DNA from 3 places in the Arthrobacter sp. TJ-170 genome. Region 2 is predicted to be linked to each of the others. Evidence: riboswitches for the same ligand, from Rfam matches in the RefSeq annotation. Region 2 holds a riboswitch; each other region holds the start of a gene.
The links. Region 2 has a riboswitch for thiamine pyrophosphate ahead of AC4D1W_RS14305 (bifunctional hydroxymethylpyrimidine kinase/phosphomethylpyrimidine kinase). Riboswitches for the same ligand answer to the same signal wherever they lie in the genome.
Positions count from the first base shown of each region.

Region 1: it holds a riboswitch for thiamine pyrophosphate, as region 2 does, so the genes downstream of both, AC4D1W_RS09785 (ECF transporter S component) here and AC4D1W_RS14305 (bifunctional hydroxymethylpyrimidine kinase/phosphomethylpyrimidine kinase) in region 2, are expected to answer to the same signal.
Region 3: it holds a riboswitch for thiamine pyrophosphate, as region 2 does, so the genes downstream of both, thiC (phosphomethylpyrimidine synthase ThiC) here and AC4D1W_RS14305 (bifunctional hydroxymethylpyrimidine kinase/phosphomethylpyrimidine kinase) in region 2, are expected to answer to the same signal.

Region 1 is NZ_JBZCNL010000004.1:230,902-234,168, forward strand. It holds gene AC4D1W_RS09780 (ABC transporter ATP-binding protein) at 1-893, opposite strand, end outside; gene AC4D1W_RS09785 (ECF transporter S component) at 895-1,506, opposite strand; TPP riboswitch at 1,561-1,676, opposite strand; gene AC4D1W_RS09790 (DUF4235 domain-containing protein) at 1,790-2,050, shown strand; gene mnhG (monovalent cation/H(+) antiporter subunit G) at 2,054-2,437, opposite strand; gene AC4D1W_RS09800 (MrpF/PhaF family protein) at 2,445-2,702, opposite strand; gene AC4D1W_RS09805 (Na+/H+ antiporter subunit E) at 2,699-3,267, opposite strand, start outside; gene AC4D1W_RS09810 (Na+/H+ antiporter subunit D) at 3,265-3,267, opposite strand, start outside.
Region 2 is NZ_JBZCNL010000008.1:32,946-36,212, reverse strand. It holds gene AC4D1W_RS14310 (Rne/Rng family ribonuclease) at 1-1,274, shown strand, start outside; TPP riboswitch at 1,384-1,499, shown strand; gene AC4D1W_RS14305 (bifunctional hydroxymethylpyrimidine kinase/phosphomethylpyrimidine kinase) at 1,491-3,101, shown strand; gene rplU (50S ribosomal protein L21) at 3,253-3,267, shown strand, end outside.
Region 3 is NZ_JBZCNL010000006.1:205,234-208,500, forward strand. It holds gene yicI (alpha-xylosidase) at 1-1,170, shown strand, start outside; TPP riboswitch at 1,217-1,326, shown strand; gene thiC (phosphomethylpyrimidine synthase ThiC) at 1,319-3,043, shown strand; gene atzF (allophanate hydrolase) at 3,129-3,267, opposite strand, start outside.

The sequences.
Region 1 (3,267 bases), on a different contig from region 2:
CCCGTCCGGAGGGTGAGGTCAACGTCGTCGAGCACTGCCCGTCCACGCTTTGACCGCGCGACGGCCAGCCCGGCCGCCTGCAGCAGGTCCGGTCCGGCCGAGGTTTCGACGGCGGGCGTTTCCGGCCGGTAGCCCGGCACCCAGACGCCGGCTTCGATGAGCCGCGAACGCGTTGACCCGTGCCGGAGCACTGCGTCCGGTTCACCGTCGGCGAGGATGCCGCCGTCGGAGTCGAGCACCACCACGCGGTCCACCACATCGGCCCACACCTCGACCCGGTGCTCCACCACCACGAGTGTGGCTGAAGTCCGGTCGAGCACGCGGACGACGGCGTCCCTCACCTCGATCACCCCTGCGGGGTCAAGGTTGGCGGTCGGCTCGTCGAGGAGCAGCAGCCCCGGCTGCATCGCGAGGACCGCCGCCAGGGCCAGCCGCTGCTTCTGGCCGCCGGAGAGCGCCGTGGTGGGATGATTCAACGCAACGTCGAGGCCGACGTCGTCGAGGGCCCGATGCACGCGCGGCCAGATCTCGGCGCGGGGCACGGCCAGGTTCTCGGCACCGAACGCTACCTCGTCACCCACCCGGGCCAGCACCAGCTGGGTGTCCGGATCCTGGAGGACCAGGCCGGAACGGCCGCGTGCAGCAGCCGGGCTGACGCCGTCGACCGTGAGTTCGCCGGCCTGCTCGCCCTCGTCCTGGTCACCCACCACCCCTGCCAGTCCATGCAGCAGCGTGGACTTCCCCGCGCCGGACGCACCGAGGAGCAGCACGCGCTGGCCCGCCTCGATGGTCAGGTCGATATCCCGGACCGCCCAGCGCACCCGGCCGGGGTGGCGCCACCCCCACCCCTGCGCCGTGATCGAGGCCGGGGCGGACACCCCCGTCGTGCTCATGCTAAACGTCGGCCGTGCGGCCCGCGGCGAAGGATGACAGCGCACCGGTCTTCGCGAGCCCACGGGTGGCGAGCCACGGCAGCACACCGGCGAGCACCACACCCGAAACGGCAGCGAAGACTCCGTACATCAGCTTGTATTCCATGGCCCACTCGACGTTGTACATGATGTTCTCGCTCACCGCGAGGGCAAGACCTGCGCTGAGGCCCGCGAGGATGGCCACACCGATGTTCCAGCGCCGGTAGAGGAACAATGCGAACACCAGCTCAGCGCCGATGCCCTGCACCAGACCGGAGAGGAGTACGGCCATACCGAACTGCGTGCCGATCAGCGCCGACACGGCCGCTGCCAGTACCTCGCAGTAGATCGCGGCACCGGGCTTGCGGATGATGAGCCCGCCGAGCACACCGGCGATGAGCCAGCCGCCGGAGTACAGTCCGGCCAGCGGCGGGTACGCAGCGGTCACGGCGGCAATACCGCTGTAACCGGCCGACCAGGCAAAGAAGATGACGCCTACGGCCACGGAGATGACTGAGGCGACCACAATGTCGACGACGCGCCATTCGTAGCGGCGGCGGGATGTGGACGGTGTAGGACTCTGTGTTGCAGTCATGATTGTTGATCCTCCTGGGTACAGGAGGGGAAGGCCTTCCGGCAGGGCGCCGGTCGCCCTGAGAACTCGACTCCCTTCGCCGGTACTAACCGGATCAGGTTCGAGGGTCTGCGGTGGTCCGCACTCTCAGCGCCCACCACATGCGTGGCTGCGCTCCCCTGTCGTTGTTTTGAGCGATACCAACTGTACACCCGCCGGCCGTGGTACCGGCGTCGTGGTCGTCCATCGATGGTCCCGATAACGCTAGGCTGGGACCAAAGCTAAGCCGACTGAAGGAGGCACCATGAATACGATCTTCAAACTGATGGGTGTTGGACTGGGCCTTGTGGCGGGCCTCGTAGGCACGCAGGTGGTGGACTTCATCTGGAAGCGGGTGACCGGAAACGAACCGCCGAAAGACACTGAAGGTCTGGAGAACAGCCTGCGGTCAGCGCTCGTGTTCGCCGTGATATCCGGTACGGTCAGCACCACCATCCGCGTGCTCACCAACCGCACCACGCAGCGCGCCATCCGCCGCTACGAGAACACACGCCACATCACGTAAGCGTCAGTCGTCGGACGCGCGGTCGCCCGCCTCACGGCGCCGGGTGGCCGCGTGTTCCACGACCTCGTCCAGCTCGTCCATGCTGAGCAGGTCCTTCCGCAGGTGCCTGGTGCGGTAGCCGGCGCGCCCTACCATGTGCGCCGAGACCGGCGCCGTGAGCAGCTGGAAAACCCAGCAGACAATCAGTACGGGCACAACCGCCCACGAGCGCTGCTCCACTGCAATTGCCAGCAGAAACAACAGCAGCCCAAGAACCTGCGGCTTTGTTGCCGCATGCATGCGGCTCAGCAGGTCCGGAAACCGCATAAGCCCGACGGCGGCCGCCAGCGACATGAGCGCCCCGCCAAGGAGCAGGACCGCGGTAAGGATATCCAGGGCAGCATCCATCGGCGGCTCACTTCCTTTCGATGACGAATCGGGCAACTGCCACCGAGGCGATGAACCCGATGAGGGAGGTGGCCACCAGGATTACCAGAGTGTTGGTGTGGCCGTTGAACACCATGTCCGCGGCCAACGCCCCGCCGACGATGGCCAGCAGTACGTCTACGGCAATGACACGGTCCAGAATCGTCGGTCCGCGAGCCGCCCGGTAGATGGCGCAAACGGCCGAGACGCCGAGAACCGCAGCGATGACGCCGAGCATGACGGTCATGGGCGTCCCCTTTCCTCGAGGTGATGAGGGGCGGCGGTGAGCAGCAGTGCCAGGTCCTCCCTGGTTCCCATCACACGGATCAGCCACTCCTCGGTGCGCCGGACATTCCGGCGCACCTTTTCTGCGTCATCGGGGCCGGCGACATTCAGGCAGTGCAGGTAGAGGGTGGAAGTGGAGCGGTCCACTTCGATCACGAGAGACCCCGGAATCAATGAGATGGCGTGTCCGGTGGCCGTGACCAGGAGGTCGGATGGGCTGCGCAGGCGTACCGCAACCACAGCGTTCTTCAGCCGCGGGCCATGGGTGAGGGCCAGCCAGAACACCTGGAAGCTGGCCAGCACCAGCTCGTACACAAAGCGCACGGCGAAACCGGCAGCGTAGAACACATTGAAGCGTCCACTGAGCTCGACCGGCGGCAGGTAGAGCAGGTTTGCCACGGCGAACGCGATGATGGCACCGAAGATCAGGTTGCCCGGGCTGAAGTCCTGCCAGAGCGCCCCCCAGACAAGAACGAGCCAGATCAGCAGCGGCAGTTCGACCCGGAACGGGATTCGTTGTCTGGTCA
Region 2 (3,267 bases):
TGTACGTTGCTCCCGACCTCGTGGGCAGGCTTGAGAAGTGGACCAAGGACGAGGACATCTTCGCTGCACGGCGCATCGATGAACAGATCCACAAGGCGTTGGACCGCAAGGTGTTCCTGCCTTCGGGCGGCTCACTGGTGATCGACCGGACCGAAGCCATGACCGTGGTAGACGTGAACACGGGCAAATTCACCGGCAGCGGCGGCAACCTTGAGGAAACCGTCACCAAGAACAACCTCGAAGCAGCCGAGGAAGTTGTCCGGCAGCTTCGGTTGCGGGACATCGGCGGCATCATTGTCATCGACTTCATCGACATGGTGCTCGAAGCGAACCGCGACCTCGTGTTGCGGCGGCTCGTGGAGTGCCTGGGACGTGACCGCACCAAGCACCAGGTCGCCGAGGTCACCTCGCTCGGCCTTGTCCAGATGACGCGTAAGCGCATGGGAACCGGCTTGCTTGAGGTGTTCGGCGAGAATTGCGAGCACTGTGGCGGTCGCGGCGTCGTCACCCACGAGGAGCCGGTGGAGCACCGCAGGCACGTCGTTTCGCCGGAGAACCACCAGCAGCACCTGCGGCAGGAGAAGATGTCCCGCAGCGAGCGCAAGCGGCGGGCGAAGAGCCAGCCGGTGGAGGAACACGTTCCCGCGCCGGAACAGAAGCCCGACGACGCTGAACGCCAGGCCCGCGCTGAAGCTGCCCGGGCAGCCCTCGCGAATATTGCCGCCGCTACCCACGCCGCGCATGAGCACGATCACGAGCTCGAGAACCACCCGATGGGTGAAGCGCTGGCGCCCGGCGCGGTGTTGACGATTAACGGCGAGCAGGTGGTCCTGCCGCGCGCGGAAAACGCACCCGTTTCGATTCGACCGGAGCCGCGGCTGACTCTGGAAAGCCTGACGGAGGCCTTCGACCGCTTCCCGGCCGGCGATGAGACTGAGCCCGCCGCTCCGGCCCCGGAGGAGCCTGTGAAGGTCGACGGCGTGCCCGTCGATCCCGTAAGGGAAGCTACCTCCGGTCCGGACGCGGCGAAGCAGAACGTCGCCGCAGCGGACGGTGCGGCGCCCTCGTCCGGGCGTCGTGCCCGGCGGCACCGTGCTGCCAGCAGCGCGCAGGGCTCGGCCGCGAACGCCACGATCGAAAGAGCCGCCGGTGAGGCCAGCGCGCCGTCAACCGGAACGCAGTACGTTGCGCGGGCCGGGAAGCCTGCACCGAAGACACAGCAGTCGGAAGAGCCGATGATCCTCGGAGTCGGAGTCCCCGCCTCAGAGCTCTAGGTCTTCCTCTAATGCGCAGAACACGCCGTTCCCCCCACCAGGGAGCGGCGTGTTTCGTTATGCCTGTGGTCTTCCATGACCCGCGCCCGCACCGCAGGGTAGGCTGGGACGTAGTGACACGCGGTGCCCGGTCCGGGCTGAGATGAAACGCGTTGAACCTGATCTAGAGATGGCCGCCGGACAGGCGGCCTTTGGCCTAGCGGAGGGATGTCGCGGATGAGTATTCGCACGCTCGTGGAACCTGTAGAACACAACGAACCATTGTCGGCGGTAGCTCGGGTGCGGATCATTCCGCGCGTGCTGAGCATAGCCGGTACTGACCCCACCGGAGGCGCCGGCATTCAGGCGGACCTGAAAAGCATTGGCGCGCAGGGCGGGTACGGCATGGCCGTTGTTACCTCACTCGTCGCCCAGAACACCCGGGGAGTGCGCAGCGTGCACACCCCGCCGCCGGCCTTCCTGGAAGAGCAGCTGACCGCTGTCAGCGACGATGTTGCCATCGACGCGGTGAAGATCGGCATGCTCGGTGACGTGGAGACCATCCGGACGGTTCGCCGGTGGCTGCCGCGGGCGTCCGGCGCCGTCGTCGTCCTCGACCCGGTCATGGTGGCAACGAGCGGGGACCGGCTTCTGGCTCCGGATGCCGAAGACGAGCTGCGCGCCCTGGTGCCGCTGGCGGACCTCGTGACTCCCAACCTGCCCGAGCTCGCAGTCCTGCTGAACGAGCCGGTTGCCGCGAGCTGGGAAGCTGCCCTGGAGCAGGGTAAACGCCTCGCAGCGTCCGCAGGCACCTCGGTGCTGGTCAAGGGAGGTCACCTCGAGAGCGGGGCGGGGGATGAGTCTGGCGACTCGGCGTGCCCCGATGCGCTCGTTGGCCCGTCCGCCGACGGCAGCACCGTCACTGTGGTGGGCGGCACCCGCATCAACACGCGGAACACGCACGGCACCGGCTGCTCGCTGTCCGCGGCACTGGCTACAGTCCAGGTGCAAACCCGGGACTGGCACCAGTCACTGCTCATCGTGAAGAGATGGCTTCGGGGCGCGCTCGAACGCGCGGATGAACTCAACGTAGGGGAGGGCAACGGGCCGATCCACCACTTCCACGAGTTCGTGCCGGCCCGGACTTCGAACACTCCGGGGACCGCGCAGGACACGCGCCCCTTCAGTGAGCAGGTGTGGGAGCTCACTTCCCGCCATCGTTCAGCAATCGACACGCTGGGCTTCGTGAGTGCTCTCGGGGACGGGACCCTGCCCGACGATCAATTCGCCTACTACCTGGCACAGGATGCTCTTTACCTGAGGGATTACTCCCGCGTGCTCTCCAGGGCCAGCTCCCTTGCACCCACCGAAGCTGAACAGCTCTTCTGGGCAGGCTCCGCGCTGAACTGCCTTGAGGTGGAGTCCGAACTCCATCGGACGTGGCTCTCCGGGCGGGAATTGCCGACGAAGCAGGGTCCGGTGACCAAAGCGTACGTGGACCACCTTTTGGCAGCCTCCGCCAACGCCGGCTACGCGGTCCTCGTGGCGGCGGTACTGCCGTGCTTCTGGCTCTACGCGCACGTCGGCACCGCCCTCCACGCACAGTGGAGCGACTCGGGAGCCAGTACGGAGCACCCCTACGCTGAATGGATTCGGACGTACGCCGATCCCGCGTTCGCTGAGGCCACTGCGCGTGCGATTGCCTTCGCAGACGCCGCTTTCGCCCGTGCATCGACCGCAGACAAAGCGGCGATGATCGACGCTTTCGAAGCCTCGGCCTGGTACGAGCATGAGTTCTTCGACGCGCCGACTCGCCTTGATTTGCGGGAATCCGCGAAATTGCCGTAATCTTGATCTTCGGTGCTGCGCCCTCGTATGACTATTTTGGGGCGTGACTGTGCCGTGAGTGCACAAGCACCCCTCCGGCTGCGCTATCAACAGCGTATGGTCCCGGAACAGTATGCAAACAGTTAGATCGTCGAGAGAAGTGAGTTCCCAAGTGGTGTACGCGATT
Region 3 (3,267 bases), on a different contig from region 2:
AAAGTCTGCGTGTGGATCAATCCGTACATTGCGCAGCGTTCCCACCTGTTCCGGGAGGGGCAGGAGCTCGGCTACCTGGTGCGCAGGGCTGACGGGTCGGTGTGGCAGTGGGATCTCTGGCAGGCCGGCATGGCCCTGGTGGACTTCACCAATCCCGATGCAGTCCTCTGGTACCAGGACAAGCTGCGGGTGCTGCTCGGGCAGGGAGTTGACTCCTTCAAGACCGACTTCGGCGAGCGCATCCCCACCGACGTCGTCTGGCATGACGGCTCGGATCCGCAGCGGATGCACAACTACTACACGCAGCTGTACAACGAAGCGGTGTTCGAGCTCCTCGAGAAGGAGCTGGGTGTCGGCGAAGCGGTCCTGTTTGCCAGGTCCGCGACCACGGGCGGACAGAAACTTCCCGTGCACTGGGGCGGGGACTGTGAATCCACGTTCGCCGCAATGTCCGAATCCCTGCGCGGCGGGTTGTCCCTCGCGTCCTCGGGCTTCGCGTTCTGGAGCCATGACATCGGCGGATTCGAGGGCACCCCGCAGCCGGAGATCTTCAAGCGATGGATAGCGTTCGGGCTGCTGTCCTCGCACTCGCGCCTGCACGGATCCAACTCCTACCGGGTGCCCTGGCTGGTCGATGAAGAGTCGGTGGACGTGCTGCGCCATTTCACGGAACTGAAGATGCGCCTGATGCCCTACCTGGCCGGTGCCGCGGAAGAGGCGTACTCATCGGGCACCCCGCTGATGCGCCCGATGTTCCTTGAATTCCCTGACGATCCGGGATGCGCCCACCTGGACCGGCAGTACATGCTCGGAAGCAGCCTCCTGGTTGCGCCGGTGCTGGAGGCCGACGGCGAGCACTCCTTCTACCTCCCCGAGGGAACGTGGACCCACCTCGAAACCGGCGAAACCCTGGAGGGTCCTCGGTGGCACAGCCGGTTCTTTCCGGTTCTGGAGGCTCCGGTATTCGTTCGGCCCGGAACGGTGCTGCCGATGGGCACGGTCTCAACCCGGCCGGACTACAACTGGGCAAGCAACGTCGAGTTCAGGGCGTTCGCAGTTGGGGAGGGGCATCGGAGCACTGTTCAGGTGCCTTCCCCCGACGGTTCCTTGACCTCCTACGAGGTGGCAGTTGCGCGGGGCGAGGTGAGCGCCGTCGTCGTGGGTTCGTAAGGGAAAGGAGAATCCTTTCTTTCCGCAGGTCGGGTGCTAGGGTCTACAGCATCCACACGGGTGCCCCATTGCAGGGGCTGAGATCGGGCTGATGCAGCCTGCGACCGTCGAACCTGTCCGGGTAATTCCGGCGAAGGAAGTAGGAACCTTGAGTAATTCACATTCGATCGCCTATGTCCGCGATCTGGAACACGATCTCGCTGTTCCAGTCACCGAGATAAGCCTCTCCCCCTCCCCCGACGGGACCGCGAACCCGCCTCTGCGCGTGTACCGCACGGCAGGCCCGGGCAGCGACCCGGTCCGCGGCCTGCCTCCGCTGCGGCGGCACTGGATCCAGGGCCGCGGTGACGCACAGCCCTACCGCGGCAGGGAGAGAAACCTGCACGACGACGGCAAGTCCGCAGTGCGTCGCGGCCGCGCCTCCCAGGAGTGGCAGGGTGAGCAATCGGTACCGCTGCGCTCCCGTGAAGGCCAAACGGTGACCCAGATGCACTACGCACGGAACGGCGTCATCACGGAGGAGATGCGGTTCGTCGCGCTGCGGGAGAACTGCGACGTCGAACTGGTCCGTAGCGAGCTTGCCGCCGGACGGGCGATCATCCCGAACAACATCAACCATCCCGAGTCCGAGCCCATGATCATCGGCAAGGCGTTCCTCGTGAAGATCAACGCCAACATCGGCAACTCCGCGGTGACCAGCTCCATCGCCGAGGAGGTCAGCAAGATGCAGTGGGCCACCCGGTGGGGAGCGGACACCGTCATGGACCTGTCCACCGGCGACGACATCCACACCACCCGGGAATGGATCATCCGCAACTCGCCCGTGCCGATCGGCACTGTTCCGATCTACCAGGCGCTGGAGAAGGTCAACGGCGAGGCCAATGAGCTGACCTGGGAAATCTTCCGCGACACCGTCATCGAGCAGTGCGAGCAGGGTGTGGACTACATGACCATCCACGCCGGCGTCCTGCTGCGCTACGTCCCGCTTACTGCGGAGCAGGTCACCGGCATTGTGTCCCGCGGCGGCTCCATCATGGCCGGCTGGTGCCTTGCCCATCACCGCGAGAACTTCCTGTACACCCACTTCGACGAGCTGTGCGAGATCTTCGCCCGCTATGACGTCGCGTTTTCGCTCGGGGACGGGCTGCGCCCCGGTTCCATCGCCGACGCGAATGACGCCGCCCAGTTCGCCGAGCTGGACACGCTCGCGGAATTGACGGAGCGGGCCTGGAAGTACGACGTCCAGGTGATGGTCGAAGGCCCGGGCCACATCCCTTTCCAGCTGGTACGGGAGAACGTGGAACGACAGCAGGAACTATGCCACGGCGCCCCGTTCTACACGCTGGGCCCGCTGGTCACCGACGTCGCACCCGGCTACGACCACATCACTTCAGCCATCGGGGCCACCGAGATCGCCCGCTACGGCACGGCGATGCTCTGCTATGTCACCCCGAAGGAACACCTCGGCCTGCCCAACAGGGACGACGTGAAGACCGGCGTGATCACCTACAAGATCGCCGCCCACGCCGCTGACCTGGCCAAGGGCCATCCCGGCGCATCGGAGCGGGACGACGCGCTGTCGAAGGCCCGGTTCGAGTTCCGCTGGCGCGACCAGTTCGCGCTTTCCCTCGACCCGGACACCGCCGAGGAATTCCACGATGAAACGCTCCCCGCCGAGCCGGCGAAGACCGCCCACTTCTGCTCGATGTGCGGTCCGAAGTTCTGCTCCATGCGCATCTCCCAGGACATCCGTGACCAGTTCGGTGGAGTGTCCGCGCAGGAAGCCATAGCGGGCATGGCGGGCAAATCAGCCGAATTCCGTGCCGCCGGCAGCAAGGTCTACCTCCCGGCTCCGGCCCTGCCTCACTCATAGGAGCATCATTCAACGGACGACGGCGGCCGGTTCCCTTCGGGGAACCGGCCGCTCCATGATACGGCGCCTGGGATCTGCGGAAGTACTAGGCTTCCTGCCGCACTGCCAGCCAGTCTCCGTGGTGGGTGATGTCGGCGCCCTGAGCGGCGGCAACCGCATCACAGGCGAATCCAACTGCGGAAGAACCATCCTGCAGCCGCACCGAACCGAGCAGCATCGGCTCG